2 regions of the Mesorhizobium sp. ESP7-2 genome follow, and region 2 is predicted to be linked to the other one. Evidence: riboswitches for the same ligand, from Rfam matches in the RefSeq annotation. Region 2 holds a riboswitch; the other holds the start of a gene.

Region 1 (7,766 bases), on a different contig from region 2:
TCAGAACCGCAGTGATTTGGGAATCCCACGACTCCCATAAATCTCATCCCGCTCTAGGGAAAGCGCTGCGCGCTTTTCCCGGGTAAACCGCTACGCACTTTTCCTGGAATTTCTCTAGAAGATCGTGCGGGACACTTGGCGCTCGACGGCTGGAGACAAACCGTCGGCCCCATCCTCTGACGCTTGCTGACGCGGATGCTCGGTCGCAACAGCGGGCTGAGGTGAAGGGTCCGGCAGCATCACGAGCTGCGGCACCTGCCTGTAGGAAAAGCCGCCGCGGATATCGCCGATCTTGCCGGCGACAATGCGGACCACCGCCTTTTCGAGATTGCGGTCGTAGCGCGTTTCGGCGGCAGCCGGCACGACCATCACGGCCAAAAGGGCCGCGCCGCACAGAAGCGTCTTCATTGTTGTTGTCTCCCTGCCTGGCAGTGATCTAGCAGGGCGCAGTTGAAAAACCACCAAGGGACACGGTAAGCGAAACGCCAACGGCTGCGTTAACAGTGCGTTACGGCATCAAGCCGGCAAACTGATTCAAGCTGTTGAGGTTTTGATTCAGGCGCGCTGGGCGCGGACTGTTTGGCCGAGGGCCGTGAAAACGGTGCGCACGATCCCGGCGGCGTCGAGACCGGCATCGGCATACATCTTCTCCGGCTTGGCGTGGTCGGTGAAGGCGTCGGGCAGAACCAGCGGGCGTACCTTCAGGCCGTTCTCCAGCAATCCTTCATGGGCAAGGAACTGCAGCACATGGCTGGCGAAGCCGCCGATAGCGCCCTCCTCCACCGTCACCAGGACCTCGTGCGAGCGGGCCAGCCGCCGGATCAGATCCTGGTCGAGCGGCTTGGCGAAACGGGCATCGGCGACCGTGGTGGAAAGCCCGGCCGCGCCGAGTTCCTCGGCGGCGGCAAGGCAATCCTGCAACCTCGTGCCGAAGGACAGCAGGGCAACCTTGCTGCCTTCCCGGACGATGCGGCCTTTGCCGATCTCGAGAACCGAGCCGCGCTCGGGCATGTCGACGCCGACCCCGTTGCCACGCGGATAGCGGAAGGCGATCGGCCCATCGTCATAGCTGGCGGCGGTGCGCACCATGTGGCGCAGTTCCGCTTCGTCGGCCGCCGCCATCACGACAAAGCCCGGCAGGCTTGCCAGGAAAGTGATGTCGAAGGCGCCGCAGTGGGTGGCGCCGTCGGCGCCGACGAAGCCGGCGCGATCGATGGGGAAACGTACCGGCAGTTTCTGGATCGCGACGTCATGTACGACCTGATCGTAGGCGCGCTGCAGGAAAGTCGAATAGATCGCCGCGAACGGCTTGTAGCCTTCGGTCGCCAGACCGGCGGCGAAGGTCACCGCATGCTGCTCGGCGATGCCGACATCGAAGGTCCTCGACGGGAACACCTCGCCGAACAGATCGAGGCCGGTGCCGCTCGGCATGGCGGCGGTGACGGCGACGATGCGATCGTCCTCGCGGCCCTCCTGGATCAGGCTTTCGGCGAACACCTTGGTGTAGGCAGGCGCGTTGGCCGGCGCCTTGGTCTGCGCGCCGGTGATGACGTCGAATTTGTTGACGCCGTGGTATTTGTCGGCGGCCGCTTCCGCCGGCGCGTAGCCCTTGCCCTTCTGGGTGACGACATGGATCAGCACCGGCCCCTTGCCGTTGTCGCGGACATTTTTCAGGACCGGAATCAGATGCTCCAGATTGTGACCGTCGATGGGGCCAATGTGATAGAAGCCGAGTTCCTCGAACAAAGTGCCGCCGGTGACGTAGCCGCGCGCGTGCTCGACCGCGCGGGTGATGGCTCGATCGGCCCGCTTGCCGAGATAGGAGGTCAGTTTCTTGCCGAAGTCGCGCAAGCCAATATAGGCCTTGCCGGAAGCCAGGCGCGCCAGATAGGCGCTCATCGCGCCGGTCGGCGGCGCGATCGACATGTCGTTGTCGTTGAGGATGACGATGAGGCGGGCGTCGAGCGCGCCGGCATTGTTCATCGCCTCATAGGCCATGCCGGCCGACATGGCGCCGTCGCCGATGACTGAAATGACATTGTTGCGACCACCCGAAAGGTCGCGGGCGGCGGCCATGCCGAGACCCGCCGATATCGATGTCGAGGAGTGGGCGGCGCCGAACGGGTCGTATTCGCTCTCGGCCCGGCGGGTGAAGCCCGACAAGCCGCCTTCCTGGCGCAAGGTGCGGATGCGGTCCCGGCGTCCGGTCAGGATCTTGTGCGGATAGGCCTGGTGGCCGACATCCCAGATCAGCCGGTCATCGGGTGTGTTGAAGACATAATGCAGCGCCACCGTCAGTTCGACCACGCCAAGGCCGGCACCGAGATGGCCCCCGGTGCGGGAAACGGCGTCGACCAGTTCGGCCCGAAGCTCGGATGCCAGCTGCGGCAATTCGCTCTCGGCCAGCGTGCGCAGGTCGGCCGGGACGCGAACCTTGTCGAGAAGCGGCGTATGCAGCGTTGCGTTCACGTTGGGTCCAGACTTTCTTTTCATCGGCGGGATAGGCCGCCGGCCGCCGAAAGTAAATGCGTGTCGGTAACACGGATAGTCAGTCCCTCACCGCTCAGCCTTCCGGCAGCGGAATGAATTCTTGCTCATCGCCGGGGACGATATCGAAGCGGCCGGTCTTCCATTCCTGCTTGGCCTGCTCGATGCGCTCCTTGGACGAAGAGACGAAATTCCACCAGATGTAGCGCTTCGAACCGAGCGAGGCACCGCCGAACAGCATGAAATGCGCACCCGTCGGCGACGATATGACGATCTCGTCGCCGGGACGGAACACCAGCAGCCGTTCCGCCGGAAAGACGTCGCCTGAAATCGAGACCTCGCCCTCCAGCGTGTAGATGGCGCGCTCTTCCGCATCGGCCGGGATCTTGACGCTGGCACCGGGCGCAAGCCGCAAATCAGCGTAGAGCGTTTCGGAATCCGCCCGCACCGGGGACCGCAATCCTTGGAAATCACCGATGACGACACGGCCGCTGACGCCCTCGGCATCGATCTCTGGAAGTCGCAGCGCAGCTGTGTTCTCGAACACCGGCGCCACCTCTTCCTTGCCGTCGGGCAGCGCCAGCCACGTCTGCAGGCCGGAGATCGACATTGGCGCGCCGCGCAATTCCTGCGGCGTGCGCTCGGAGTGGACGATGCCGCGGCCTGCGGTCATCAGGTTCACGTCGCCGGGCTCGATCACCATTTCGGTGCCGAGCGAATCGCGGTGCCTGATCTTGCCGTCGAACAGATAGGTTACGGTCGACAGGCCGATATGCGGGTGCGGACGAACGTCGAGCGCCTGGCCGGCGCGCATGATGGCGGGACCCATTCGATCGAAGAAGATGAACGGCCCGACCAGGCGCCGCTTGGCGGTCGGCAAGGCGCGGCGCACCTCGAAGCCGCCAATATCCTTGGCGTTCGGGATGACCATCAGCTCGATCTGGTCGCTGGCGAAGGCATCGCCGGCCTCAGGGTCTTTCCCCGGGAAGAAGCTCATGAACTCTCCTGGTCAGCGGTCAGTGGGCGCTTTGGGCATATCAGGCGAACCGGATCGCCGCCTTTGCTCTTAGTTTAGCCGCCACCTCTTCGCGATTGCGCGGATGCTGGTGGGTTTCGAGCGAATCGAGAAGCTCGCGTGCCGATGCCGCGATGGCGTCGACCGCGTGATCAAATGCATGCTGGTTCTTGGCGGAAGGCCGCGTCGTACCGCTCAGCTTGCGGACAAACTGGAGTGCCGCGTCGCGGACTTCGTCATTGGTTGCCGGCGGATCAAAATTGAACAGGGTCTTGATGTTTCTGCACATCGCTTCCGTATCTCCTCTTGTCCGTTTCAATCGGGACGAACTGTATCCTCGATCATGATCGTGTCCAAAAATCGGTAAAGCTGCTCGGCTCCCTAGTCCGCGTCGAGCGGCTCGGTTCCAACCGGCTTGCCGTCGCGCGACAGCCTGATCTTCTCGACCTTGTCCTCAGCGGCCTTCAGCAACCGGTCGCAATGCATCTTCAGCGCCTCGCCGCGCTCGTAGATCCGGATCGACTGGTCGAGCGGCACGTCGCCACGCTCCAGATCATCGACGATCTTCTCCAGAGCGTCGAGTGCCTGTTCGAAGCTCATCGCCTTGACGTCTTCGTTGATCTCACCAGTCATCATTCATCCTTTCATCAGTCGCCCGACATGGGCGGCGACCGAAAATGCCAATCCCTGCAGATCGTAGCCGCCCTCGAGCAGGCTGACGAGCCGGTTGCCGCCATGGCGTGCGGCGCGCTGCATCAGCTGGCCGGTCGCCCAGTCGAAATCGTCCTCGGTCAGATTGATTTCCGCCAGCGGGTCGCGATGGTGCGCGTCGAAGCCGGCCGAAATGATGATCAGGTCGGGCGCGAAATTGTCGAGTGCCGGCAGCACGCGCGACAGGAAGGCATCGCGAAACACCTCGCTGCCGGTCCGCGGCGCCAGCGGCGCGTTGACGATATTGCCAGCGCCGGTCTCGTTCTTCGCGCCGGTGCCGGGATAGAGCGGCATCTGGTGTGTCGAGCAATAGAGCACCGAGGGATCGTCCCAGAAAATATCCTGCGTGCCGTTGCCGTGATGCACGTCCCAGTCGACGACGGCGACACGCTCGGCGCCATGCTTCTTCTGTGCATAGCGCGCAGCGATTGCCGCCGTATTGAAGAAGCAGAAGCCCATGGCCGTGGTCTTTTCCGCATGGTGCCCAGGCGGCCGGGCGGCGACGAAGACATTGTCGGCGCGGCCCGCAAAGACGTCGTCGACGGCGGCGTTGGCGGCGCCGATCGCCGTGGTCGCGGCCTGCCAGCTCTTCGGGCTGGCGGTGGTGTCGGCATCGATGCGGGCAATGCCTTCGTCGGGGATGGCGGCGCGGACACGCGCGACGAAATCGGCGGGATGCGCGTAAAGGATGGTCGCCTCGTCGCCTTGCGGTGCCTCGACGCGGTCGAGCGCGGCGAAAGCTTCGTCGTCGAGCACGCGTTCGATGGCGCGCAGGCGGTCGGGCCGCTCGGGGTGACCGGGCGGGGTGATGTGTTCGAGAAAGATCGGGTGCGTGTAGAGACGAGTGGCCATGTCCCCCTATCTAGTGCCCCGGCGCGGCGATGGCCATGCGTTGCGGCCTGATCGCTGGGGAAAATCGAACCTGCGTCCATTCATGTCGCTGCGGGCATTGGCGTCGCCGGCCATTCGGCGTAAGACTGCCGCTACTGCCTGGTGCCCGCGAAAGCGGGAGAATCGGGAACACGGTTTGATACCGTGGCGTGCCCAACGCTGTGAGGGGGACTGCGCCGGTAAGTGCCACTGTCGATGACGGGAAGGCACCGGACGTGGGTTGATCCCGAGCCAGAAGACCGGCCTGGCAGGCATCGTCATCCGCATGGTCAGGCGGATGACGTCAGAGCGACGTGCGTTCTCTTGGACGCACAAAGTACGCTCTGAAAATTTGAACTGCTGCAATCGCAAGGGGACAAGCGATGCCGGAAGATATGACCGCTGCAATGGGCGATGGATTCGACCAGATTGCGCGCGACGCGGTTTACCGCGCCATGTTCACGCGGCGCGACGTGCGTAGCCATTTTACATCGGAGACGATCGACGACGAGGTGCTGGCGCGGCTGCTGCTTGCCGCCCATCACGCGCCGTCGGTCGGCTTCATGCAGCCCTGGAATTTCATCGTCATTCGCGATGCCGCGCGACGGGGGGAGGTGCGCGACCTGTTCTTGGCCGCCCGCGAACAGGAACTGCCGGCAATCGAGGCAGACCGGCGGGCGCTCTACCGCAAGCTCAAGCTCGAAGGCATTTGCGAAAGCGCGCTCAACATCTGCATCACCTGCGACCGCGAGCGTTCGAAAGGCTCGCCGCTGGGACGCTGGCACAATCCGGAAATGGATCTCTACAGCACGGTCTGCGCGGTGCAGAATTTCTGGCTGGCGGCACGCGCCGAGGGCGTTGGCGTCGGCTGGGTCAGCATCATCGAGACGCAAGCGCTGAAAAGCCTTCTATCTATCCCCGAGCACGTGACGCCGATCGCCTATCTCTGCGTTGGCCGTGTTTCCGAGTTCGCGCCCAAACCCGACCTCGAAACGCATGGCTGGGGCCGACGGCTGCCGCTGCCCGACCTGATCATGAGCGAGACGTTTTGCGGCCAGGGTGAGGCGTCGCTCAAATCCACGGTGGCCCGCCTCAACACCGTAGCCGCTGCGCCGGCAAACCCCGCCGATCAGCGCGTCGCGCCGGCCGTACCCCAGCGCGAACCGTCGAAGGTGGAGAGCGCCTTGTCCTTGAGTTCCCGGAACTTTGACGAGGCTTCGGCGAGCCGGGCGTCCCAGGCGGCATCGGGGACCTGGCCCTCGATGGTCTTGAAATAGACCTGCATCAGGCAGGCAATGGCGAACGGCTCGATGAAGGCCGCCTTGAAAGCCCAGGCAAAGACGATGGCCAGAACGAAGGCCCAACCGGCGAGCTGACCGGGCATGACGTAAAGAATAGTGGCTGCCGGCGCCAGCATCAGCAGGAAGATGACAAAGGAGACGCCCCACATGATGACCGCCAGCCAGACCGCGTTCCTGACCATTGTCTTGCCGTTCTGGGCGTAGAGCACGACGCCTTGCCGCGCCGTCTCGAACGGCGAGGACGAATTGATGCGGATGTTGTAGCCGAGAATGATCTCGTCGACATAGGTGAGCGACAGGCGGATCACCGTGTTGATGAACGAGACCAGGCCGCTCAGGCCCGGAATGGGCAGGAAGGCTGCGATGCCGCCGAGCAGGCCGGTGATGGCGCGGATGGCGCCCTTGACCAGTTGGTCGACGACGAAAAGGATGTTCGCCTCGGCAAAACGCTCGGTCACAATCTCTCTTGCGTAGGCGATCTGGTTCTGGCTGTCGGGAACGTCATGGCCGTCGATCAGATGAACCATGACGGCGATGTGACCCGCCTTGACGACGTAAAGGATATATTCGCGGATCCAATAGACGGCGATCGAGACGAGGCCGAAACCGACCACGCCACCCCACATGGCGAAGGACAACGGTCCATCAGGATCGGTGGAGATATGGCCGACGCCATAGCCGACGGAGGCGCCCGTGCCGGTGGCCATGATGTAGGCCAGCGTGATGCCGAAATAGACGATCATGCGAAAGACAATGAAGGGCCAGGTCCGCATCATGATGGACACCGACCTGCCGATATCGAAATCCCACATGCCCGAATCTCCCCTCAGAGATGGCTGTGGAGGATGCGCTCAAACCGGCTATTGTCAATTGCAGGCGGCGGCGGGAGGCGCCACGGTGGCTCAGTTTGGCCGCGCTTCCGGCTTCTCGAGCAGGCCTTCAAGCAATTGCTTGAAGGCTGCCACCACCTTCCTCGACGTCGCTTCGGGATCGTTCGAATTGGCGATCCGCTGCGCGGCCTGACTGCTCGCCCCATTGATCAGCCGCGCCGCGGTCTCCGGATCGAGGCCCGGCACGACCACCCCCTCCTCTTGCAGCGCGGTCAGATGATCGGTCATTGAACCGACGCAGGCATTGGCATTTGACCACTGTGCCGGATCGCCCAGCACCGCCGGACCGTCCCGGAACATGATGCGCTGGATTTCCGGCTCGAGCGCCATCTCGATATAGGTGGTGCATTCGTCGACGAAATGCTGCCAGCGGGTCGGCGCCCTCGACGCGACCTCGTTCACCCGCGCCGCCATTTCAGCATCGATTTGCGCGATAACCGCCTCAAGCAGTCCCTTCTTGTCGCCGAAGTGATGATAGAGGGCGCCGCGCGT
Region 2 (7,766 bases):
TGTTGAAGGCGAAGGAGGCTGGCTGGACGCTGGCTTCTGCGAGACGGCGGACTGACATTTAGCGATCGACCTCACCAAACACGATGTCGAGGGAGCCGAGAACGGCGGTGACGTCGGCCAGCATGTGGCCGCGGCACAGGAAATCCATGGCTTGCAGATGCGCGAAACCGGGGGCGCGCAGCTTGCAGCGGTAGGGCTTGTTGGTGCCGTCCGAGACCAGATAGACGCCGAACTCCCCCTTCGGCGCCTCGACCGCCGCATAGACCTCGCCGGCCGGCACGCGGTAGCCTTCGGTGTAGAGCTTGAAGTGATGGATGAGCGCTTCCATCGAGCGCTTCATCGCCGCGCGCTTGGGTGGCACCACCTTGCCGTCGAGGTTCGACACCGGGCCGGTGCTTTCCTTGCCGAGCAGCAGGTCGACGCACTGGCGCATGATTCGTGCCGACTGGCGCATTTCTTCCATGCGCAAGAGATAACGGTCGAAGCAGTCGCCGTTCTTGCCGATCGGGATGTCGAAATCCATCTCGGAGTAGCACTCATAGGGCTGCGACTTGCGCAGGTCCCACGGCGAGCCCGAGCCGCGCACCATGACGCCCGAGAAGCCCCAGGCCCAGGCGTCGGCCAGCGAAACGATGCCGATATCGACATTGCGCTGCTTGAAGATACGGTTGCCGGTGAGCAGCTTGTCGAGATCGTCGAGCGATTTCAGGAACGGGTCGATCCACTTGCCGATGTCCTCGACCAGCTGCCGCGGCAGGTCCTGGTGGACGCCGCCGGGCCGGAAATAGGCGGCATGCATGCGCGAGCCGGAGGCGCGCTCATAGAACACCATCAGCTTTTCGCGCTCGACGAAGCCCCACAGCGGCGGCGTCAGCGCGCCGACGTCCATCGCCTGCGTCGTCACATTGAGGATGTGCGACATGATGCGGCCGATTTCGCAATAGAGCACGCGGATCAGTTGGCCGCGCCTCGGCACCTCGATGCCGAGCAGGCGCTCGGCGGCGAGCGCGAAGGCGTGCTCCTGGTTCATCGGCGCGCAATAGTCGAGCCGATCGAGATAAGGCACCGCCTGCAGATAGGTTTTTGCCTCGATCAGCTTTTCCGTACCGCGATGCAGCAGGCCGATATGCGGATCGACGCGGTCGACGACTTCGCCGTCGAGCTCCAGAACAAGGCGCAAAACGCCATGCGCGGCAGGATGCTGCGGGCCGAAATTGATGTTGAAGTTGCGGACGGAGGTTTCAGCCATTCTGGCGCCTCTGGCGAAGAGTCAGTAGTGAGTAGTGAGTAGTGATCATCAATCTCAACGCCTGCTTCATTCCGCCTGCTTGGCCTGCACCGTTCGGATAAGAGATCTCATCATTTTTCCAATCTCTTCGCATCGCAGCAGCAGTTCAATCTCATTGTCTTTTCGCAGCAAGCCAACCCGGCATGCCAGCAATATGTGCGTTTCCAGTTCCTTCAACGAACCTTGCGCCATGCGCAAAAATTGAACGAACGAACCTCTGTTTTCCCGACCGTATCCTCCGCGACATTCGCAGCGATCGAAACCGCCGATCGGCGCATCTGAGAGGTCATGTAGATCTCTTCCTTCGGGAACTCCTTGGTGTGGCGGTAACAGTCCTCAGCGAGCGTCATCGCCGATTGCCACACCTTCAAGTCGCGATAAGATTCGATCCGTTGCTCCAACTCTTCTCCTACTGACTACTCACTACTTCCCTACTCACTGTTTCGCTTTTTCATCCCCGGGCAGCACATAGTCGGTGCCTTCCCAAGGGGAAAGAAAATCGAAATTGCGGAATTCCTGCTTGAGCTCGACCGGCTCGTAGATGACGCGCTTGGCCTCGTCGTCGTAGCGCACTTCGACGAACCCGGTCAGCGGGAAATCCTTGCGCAGCGGATGGCCTTCGAAACCGTAGTCGGTCAGCAGGCGGCGCAGATCGGGGTGGCCCGAAAACAGCACGCCATAGAGATCGTAGGTCTCGCGCTCGAACCAGTCGGCGCCGGGATAGATGCCGGTGATCGACGGCACCATCGTCTCCTCGTCGGCCTGCACCTTGACGCGGATGCGCACATTCTGTTTCGGCGACAACAGGTGATAGACGACGTCGAAGCGCTTGGCCCGCGACGGATAGTCGGCGCCGCAGACATCGATGATCGATATGAACTGGCAGCGCGCATCGTCGCGCAGGAAAGTCATCACTTCGACCAGATCGCCCGGCTCGACCTGGACGGTGAGCTCGCCATAGGCGAGCACCGCATCGCCGAAGCGGCCAGGCAGCTTCTCGCCGAGATAGGTCGACAGTTCGCTAAGGGATGCGGCCATTGATTTACCGTTCGATCGTGCCGGTGCGGCGGATCTTCTTCTGCAGGAGAAGAATGCCGTAGAGCAGGGCTTCGGCGCTCGGCGGGCAGCCGGGCACATAGATGTCGACGGGCACGACGCGGTCGCAGCCACGCACCACCGAATAGGAATAATGATAATAGCCGCCGCCATTGGCGCAGGAGCCCATCGAGATGACGTAGCGCGGCTCCGGCATCTGATCGTAGACCTTGCGCAGCGCCGGCGCCATCTTGTTGGTCAGCGTGCCGGCCACGATCATGATGTCGGACTGGCGCGGAGACGCGCGCGGCGCGACGCCGAACCGCTCCGAATCGTAGCGCGGCATCGAGGTGTGGATCATCTCGACCGCGCAGCACGCCAGGCCGAAGGTCATGAACATCAGCGAGCCGCTGCGCGCCCAGGTGATCAGCGCCTCGGTCGAGGTGACCAGAAAACCCTTGTCGGCAAGCTCGTTGTTGATTTCGAGGAAGAAGGGATCGTCCTGCCCCACCGGCTTGCCGGTATTGGGATCGATGATACCCTTGGGCTTCGGCGCGACGAGGGTGCCTGAACTGTCGTTCAATCCCATTCCAGCGCTCCTTTTTTCCATTCATAGGCGAAGCCGATTGTCAGCACTGCCAAAAACACCATCATCGACCAGAAACCGAGCATGCCGATCTTCGAGAAGGACACCGCCCAGGGAAACAGGAAGGCTACTTCGAGATCGAAGATGATGAACAGGATCGACACCAGGTAGAAACGGATGTCGAACTTCATGCGGGCGTCGTCGAACGAGTTGAATCCGCATTCATAGGCGGACAGCTTCTCGGGATCCGGGTTGCGGTAGGCTACCAGGAACGGCGCCGCGAGCAGCGCCAGGCCGACCACCAGCGCCACGCCGATAAACAGGACGATGGGCAGGTACGAACTGAGGAGTGCGTTCATGCAGCGGCTTTCCGTTGGCGCCAATCCACGTTGATTACAGCACCGGACCTTAATGCGGAAGCGTGACAGATTAACCGCTGAACCGTTTTAAGGAGCCTATGCTGCAACGCGGCGAGGGTTAGCGCAGCACTTCCAGCGAAGCAAGTCAAACCTTGTTCAAAACACCGAGCTGGACGGCAATCCGGGAGAAACTGGTCCCATATGCTCCTGTTTGATTTCCTTCGTCTTTTACTCCACTTTTCTCTCCTGACAAGGTTGCCGCCAAAACCCTGCTAGCATGGACAGGAATCACCCCCCGCAACGCCAGACAGGTCCACCAGAGACGCATCCGCATGAAGGAAAAGATCTCGCTTGCCGCCGCCCGGCGCATCGCGCTCGCCGCTCAGGGATTTCTCGATCCCCGCCCCGCCGGCACGCCCGACCGCCGCCACTTCGCCCGCGTTCTGTCTCGCACCGGCCTGCTGCAGATCGATTCCGTCAGTGCGGTGGTTCGCGCCCATTACATGCCCCTCTATTCGCGTCTTGGCCCCTATCCCCTCGCTTTGCTCGACAATGCCGCCGTGACGCGAAAGCGCACTGTGTTCGAATACTGGGCGCACGAGGCCTCGTTCCTGCCCGTCGAGACCTACCCGCTGATGCGCTGGCGCATGCGGCGCGCCGAGCAAGGCGATGAAATGTATCTGGGGCTGGCCAAATGGGGCCGCGAGCACGCCCCCTATATAGAAGAGATCTACCGCGAGGTCGTGGCACGCGGCCCGATCGCCGCTTCCGCGCTGGAAGGCCAGAAAGGCTCCGGCGGCTGGTGGGGCTGGAGCCACGCCAAGCACGCCTTCGAATGGCTGTTCTGGGCCGGGCGCATCACCACCGCGCACCGGCGCGGCTTCGAGCGCTTCTACGACCTGCCGGAGCGCGTGCTGCCGCAGGCGATCCTCGACCTGCCGGTACCGACCGCCGAGGATGCGCATCGCGAATTGCTGCGCATCTCCGCCCGCGCCCATGGCGTGGCGACATCGGGCGACCTGCGCGATTATTTTCGACTCTCCCCCGCCGACATGAAAGGCCGCCTGGAGGAACTGGTCGAGACCGGCGAGTTGCTGCCGGTCCGTGTCGAGGGCTGGGACAAGCCGGCTTACCTCCATAGGGACGCGCGCTTGCCACGCAAGATCGAGGCCCGCGCCCTGCTGGCGCCGTTCGATCCGGTCGTCTTCGAGCGCTCGCGCAGCGAGCGGCTGTTCGATTTCCACTACCGTATCGAGATCTACACCCCGGCCGACAAGCGCCAATATGGCTACTATGTCCTGCCCTTCCTGCTCGGCGACAGGATCGTGGCGCGCGTCGACCTCAAGGCCGACCGGCCGGCAAGTGTCCTGCGTGTCCATGCCGCCTACGCCGAGCCCGGCGCACCGCCCGAAACCGCCGCTCAGCTCTCCGAGGAATTGAAGCAGATGCAGGGCTGGCTTGGCCTCGAACGCATCGAAGTGACGCCCGCCGGCGACCTGGGCCCGGCGCTGTCCGACATCGCGGTGTCGTAAGCTCGCGTTGACACCGCTGCCCGCAAGAGCCTAAATCCAATCCAGACGGTCTCCTCTCGGCAAAGGGAGGGGCCAAGAGGGAATGCGGTGCGGGATTGAAAATCCCAAATCCGCGGCTGTCCCCGCAACTGTGAGCGAAGAGCCAAGGCCGAAAGCCACTGGGATTGTCCCGGGAAGGCGGCTACCCAAGGCGATGACCCGCGAGCCAGGAGACCTGCCGTCTGGAATGCAAGAATCCGATCGCCCGGCGGGTTTTCCGGGCAAGGAGCCTGATTTGGATCGCGACAGCAGTTTTTCGGCTGAAACAACGGACATTTCGTCCGGCGGGGATGATTCCCTGGCCGGCATCACTGTCATCGTCTGCGCCTCCTGTCGCGACGAGACCGGCCCCGATGCTCATCCCCGGGCCGGCGAACTTTTGGCTGAAGATACGCGCCAAGCCGCCTCGGGCGACAACATCCGCATCCGCACCGTCGAATGCCTCGGCAATTGCAAGCGCCGGCTGAGCGCCGCGATCCTGCGCGACGGATGCTGGAGCTATGTGTTTGGCGATCTGACCCCGACCAGCGGTGCCGATCTCGTCACCGGCGCGAAACTCTTCGCCACCTCCAGCGACGGCCTCATTCCCTGGCGGGGCAGGCCCGATAGCCTCAAACGCGGCCTCGTTGCCCGCATCCCTCCCCTCGACATGCTGAAAGACTGATATGACCGCATCCGTTTCCCGCGTTCCCTGCACCGTCGTCACCGGCTTCCTCGGCGCCGGCAAGACGACCCTTGTCCGCCATCTTCTGGAAAACGCCGGCGGCAAACGGATTGCCATCATCGTCAACGAGTTCGGCGACATCGGCATCGACGGCGAAATCCTCAAGGGCTGCGGCATCGACACCTGCCCCGAGGAAAACATCGTCGAACTGGCCAATGGCTGCATCTGCTGCACCGTCGCCGACGATTTCGTGCCGGCGCTCGACCAGATCCTGTGCCTGACGCCGAAGGTCGACCATATCCTGATCGAAACCTCGGGCCTCGCTCTGCCCAAGCCGCTGGTCCAGGCTTTCCAGTGGCCGTCGGTGAAGAGCCGCGTGACCGTCGATGGCGTCATCGCCGTGGTCGACGGTCCCGCACTTGCCGAAGGCCGGGTTGCCAACGACATGGAAGCCCTGCAGGCGCAGCGCGCCGGGGATGAAAGCCTCGACCATGATGATCCGGTCGAGGAAGTGTTCGAGGACCAGATCGCCTGCGCCGATCTGATCATCCTGTCGAAGAGCGACCTGATGGACGCCGACGGCTCGGCCCGCGCTAACAGCATCATCGGCGAACACGCCGCCCGCGCCGTGAAGATCGTGCCGACGTCTCATGGCAAGGTCGATCCCTCGGTGCTGCTCGGCCTCGGGCTCGCCGTCGAGGACGATATCGAGAACCGCAAATCCCATCACGACGGCGCATTCGACCACGAGCATGACGACTTCGACACGTTCATCGTCGACATTCCCTCGATCGCCAATCCCGACGAGCTGGCAAAGCGCGTCGCCGCGGCCGCCGAACAGGAGAACGTGTTGCGGGTGAAAGGCTTCGTCGAGGTCGGCGGCAAGCCGATGCGGCTCCTGCTGCAGGCCGTCGGCCCGCGCGTCAATCATTACTATGACCGCGCCTGGAGCGCCGAGGACGACCGCCGTTCGCGCCTGGTCGTCATCGGCCTCAAGGGGCTGAACCGTCCTGCGATCGAACGCATCCTCGCCGGCTGATTTCAGGCACAGCCGCGATGCACATCCTCACCACGACCTCCGCCTCGCTCGACGACCTCGCCGAGCCTGTCGATCTCAGGCAGACACCGGCGGATATCGTGGCCCTGTCCTTCACCGACAGCGACCTCGCCGGGCTGGCGGCGGCATGGAAGGCCGACGCCGATCGCCTGCCCTCGATGCGGCTGGCGGCACTGCGCGACCTGCGCCATCCCATGTCGGTCGACCTCTGGGTCGACAGCGTCGCCCGCCACGCCAAGGTCGTCCTGGTGCGTATCCTCGGCGGTTACGACTGGTGGCGCTATGGCTGCGACCAACTGGCGGCAATTGCCCGCGAACGCGGCATAAGACTGGCGCTGCTTCCCGGTGAAAGCCATGACGAGGATCTCAGGCTGATCGAAGCCTCGACGCTGCCCCGCGCCGAACTCGACGGCCTGCTCGGCTATTTCCGCGAGGGCGGCCCGGCCAATATGAACGCGCTGGTGCACAGGCTGGCGGGCCTGGCCGGACAGGATACATCAGTCGCCAGTCCGGTCAGCGTGCCGAAGGCCGGTTACTATCAGTCTGGAATGGGGGTCGCAGAGAAGCCGGACCTTTCAAATGTCAGCGCCCCCATCATCCCGATTCTCTTCTACCGATCGATGCTGCTCGCGGCCGATGTCGCCCCGATCGATGCGCTGGCCGAGGCTTTGCGCTCCCAGGGACTGGCACCGGTCCCGATCTTTGTTTCCAGTCTCAAGGATCCGCTGTCCCTGGCATTCGCCGAAAATGCCGTCGCATCGCTGAAACCGGCCGCCATCATCGCCGCGACCGCTTTCGCGTCCGGCGCCGAGGCCGGCGTGGAAACCCTGTTCGACCGCGCCGGCGTGCCTGTCTTCCAGGTCATCGTCGCCACCACACGCCGCGACGTCTGGGAAAACAACCAGCGCGGGCTGGCACCCGCCGACCTTGCCATGCATGTCGTGCTGCCCGAACTCGATGGCCGCATCCTTGCCGGCGCCATTTCCTTCAAGGGCGAGAGTGATGTCGACCCGGCGCTGGGCCACCGTGCGTTGGCCAACCAGCCGCAAGCGGATCGTGTGGAGCAAGTGGCTAAGCGCGTAGCGGCCTTCATCCGTTTGCAAGAGACCCCGCGCGCCGAACGCAAGCTGGCGATCCTCATTCCCGATTACCCCAGCGCCCCTGGCCGCACCGGCTATGCGGTCGGGCTCGATGTTCCGTCCAGCG

Evidence for each region. A riboswitch is a leader RNA that binds a small molecule or an ion and turns the genes downstream of it on or off. The one in region 2 is predicted to bind cobalamin.
Region 1: another riboswitch for cobalamin. It lies ahead of bluB (5,6-dimethylbenzimidazole synthase); the one in region 2 lies ahead of LB543_RS23240 (DUF1636 family protein).

What each region holds. Positions count from the first base shown of each region.
Region 1 covers NZ_JAIUGQ010000009.1:189,624-197,389, reverse strand. The annotation lists gene LB543_RS12035 (hypothetical protein) at 115-408, opposite strand; gene dxs (1-deoxy-D-xylulose-5-phosphate synthase) at 556-2,493, opposite strand; gene LB543_RS12025 (pirin family protein) at 2,564-3,484, opposite strand; gene LB543_RS12020 (DUF2277 domain-containing protein) at 3,525-3,791, opposite strand; gene LB543_RS12015 (exodeoxyribonuclease VII small subunit) at 3,884-4,135, opposite strand; gene LB543_RS12010 (histone deacetylase family protein) at 4,139-5,065, opposite strand; cobalamin riboswitch at 5,188-5,367, shown strand; partial or broken gene bluB (5,6-dimethylbenzimidazole synthase) at 5,467-6,045, shown strand; gene LB543_RS12000 (hypothetical protein) at 6,213-7,196, opposite strand; gene LB543_RS11995 (TetR/AcrR family transcriptional regulator) at 7,287-7,766, opposite strand, start outside.
Region 2 covers NZ_JAIUGQ010000028.1:56,337-64,102, reverse strand. The annotation lists gene LB543_RS23275 (NADH-quinone oxidoreductase subunit E) at 1-58, opposite strand, end outside; gene LB543_RS23270 (NADH-quinone oxidoreductase subunit D) at 59-1,249, opposite strand; partial or broken gene LB543_RS23265 (four helix bundle protein) at 1,316-1,638, opposite strand; gene LB543_RS23260 (NADH-quinone oxidoreductase subunit C) at 1,724-2,326, opposite strand; gene LB543_RS23255 (NuoB/complex I 20 kDa subunit family protein) at 2,331-2,912, opposite strand; gene LB543_RS23250 (NADH-quinone oxidoreductase subunit A) at 2,903-3,268, opposite strand; gene LB543_RS23245 (winged helix-turn-helix domain-containing protein) at 3,601-4,800, shown strand; cobalamin riboswitch at 4,830-5,037, shown strand; gene LB543_RS23240 (DUF1636 family protein) at 5,075-5,503, shown strand; gene cobW (cobalamin biosynthesis protein CobW) at 5,505-6,542, shown strand; gene LB543_RS23230 (cobaltochelatase subunit CobN) at 6,560-7,766, shown strand, end outside.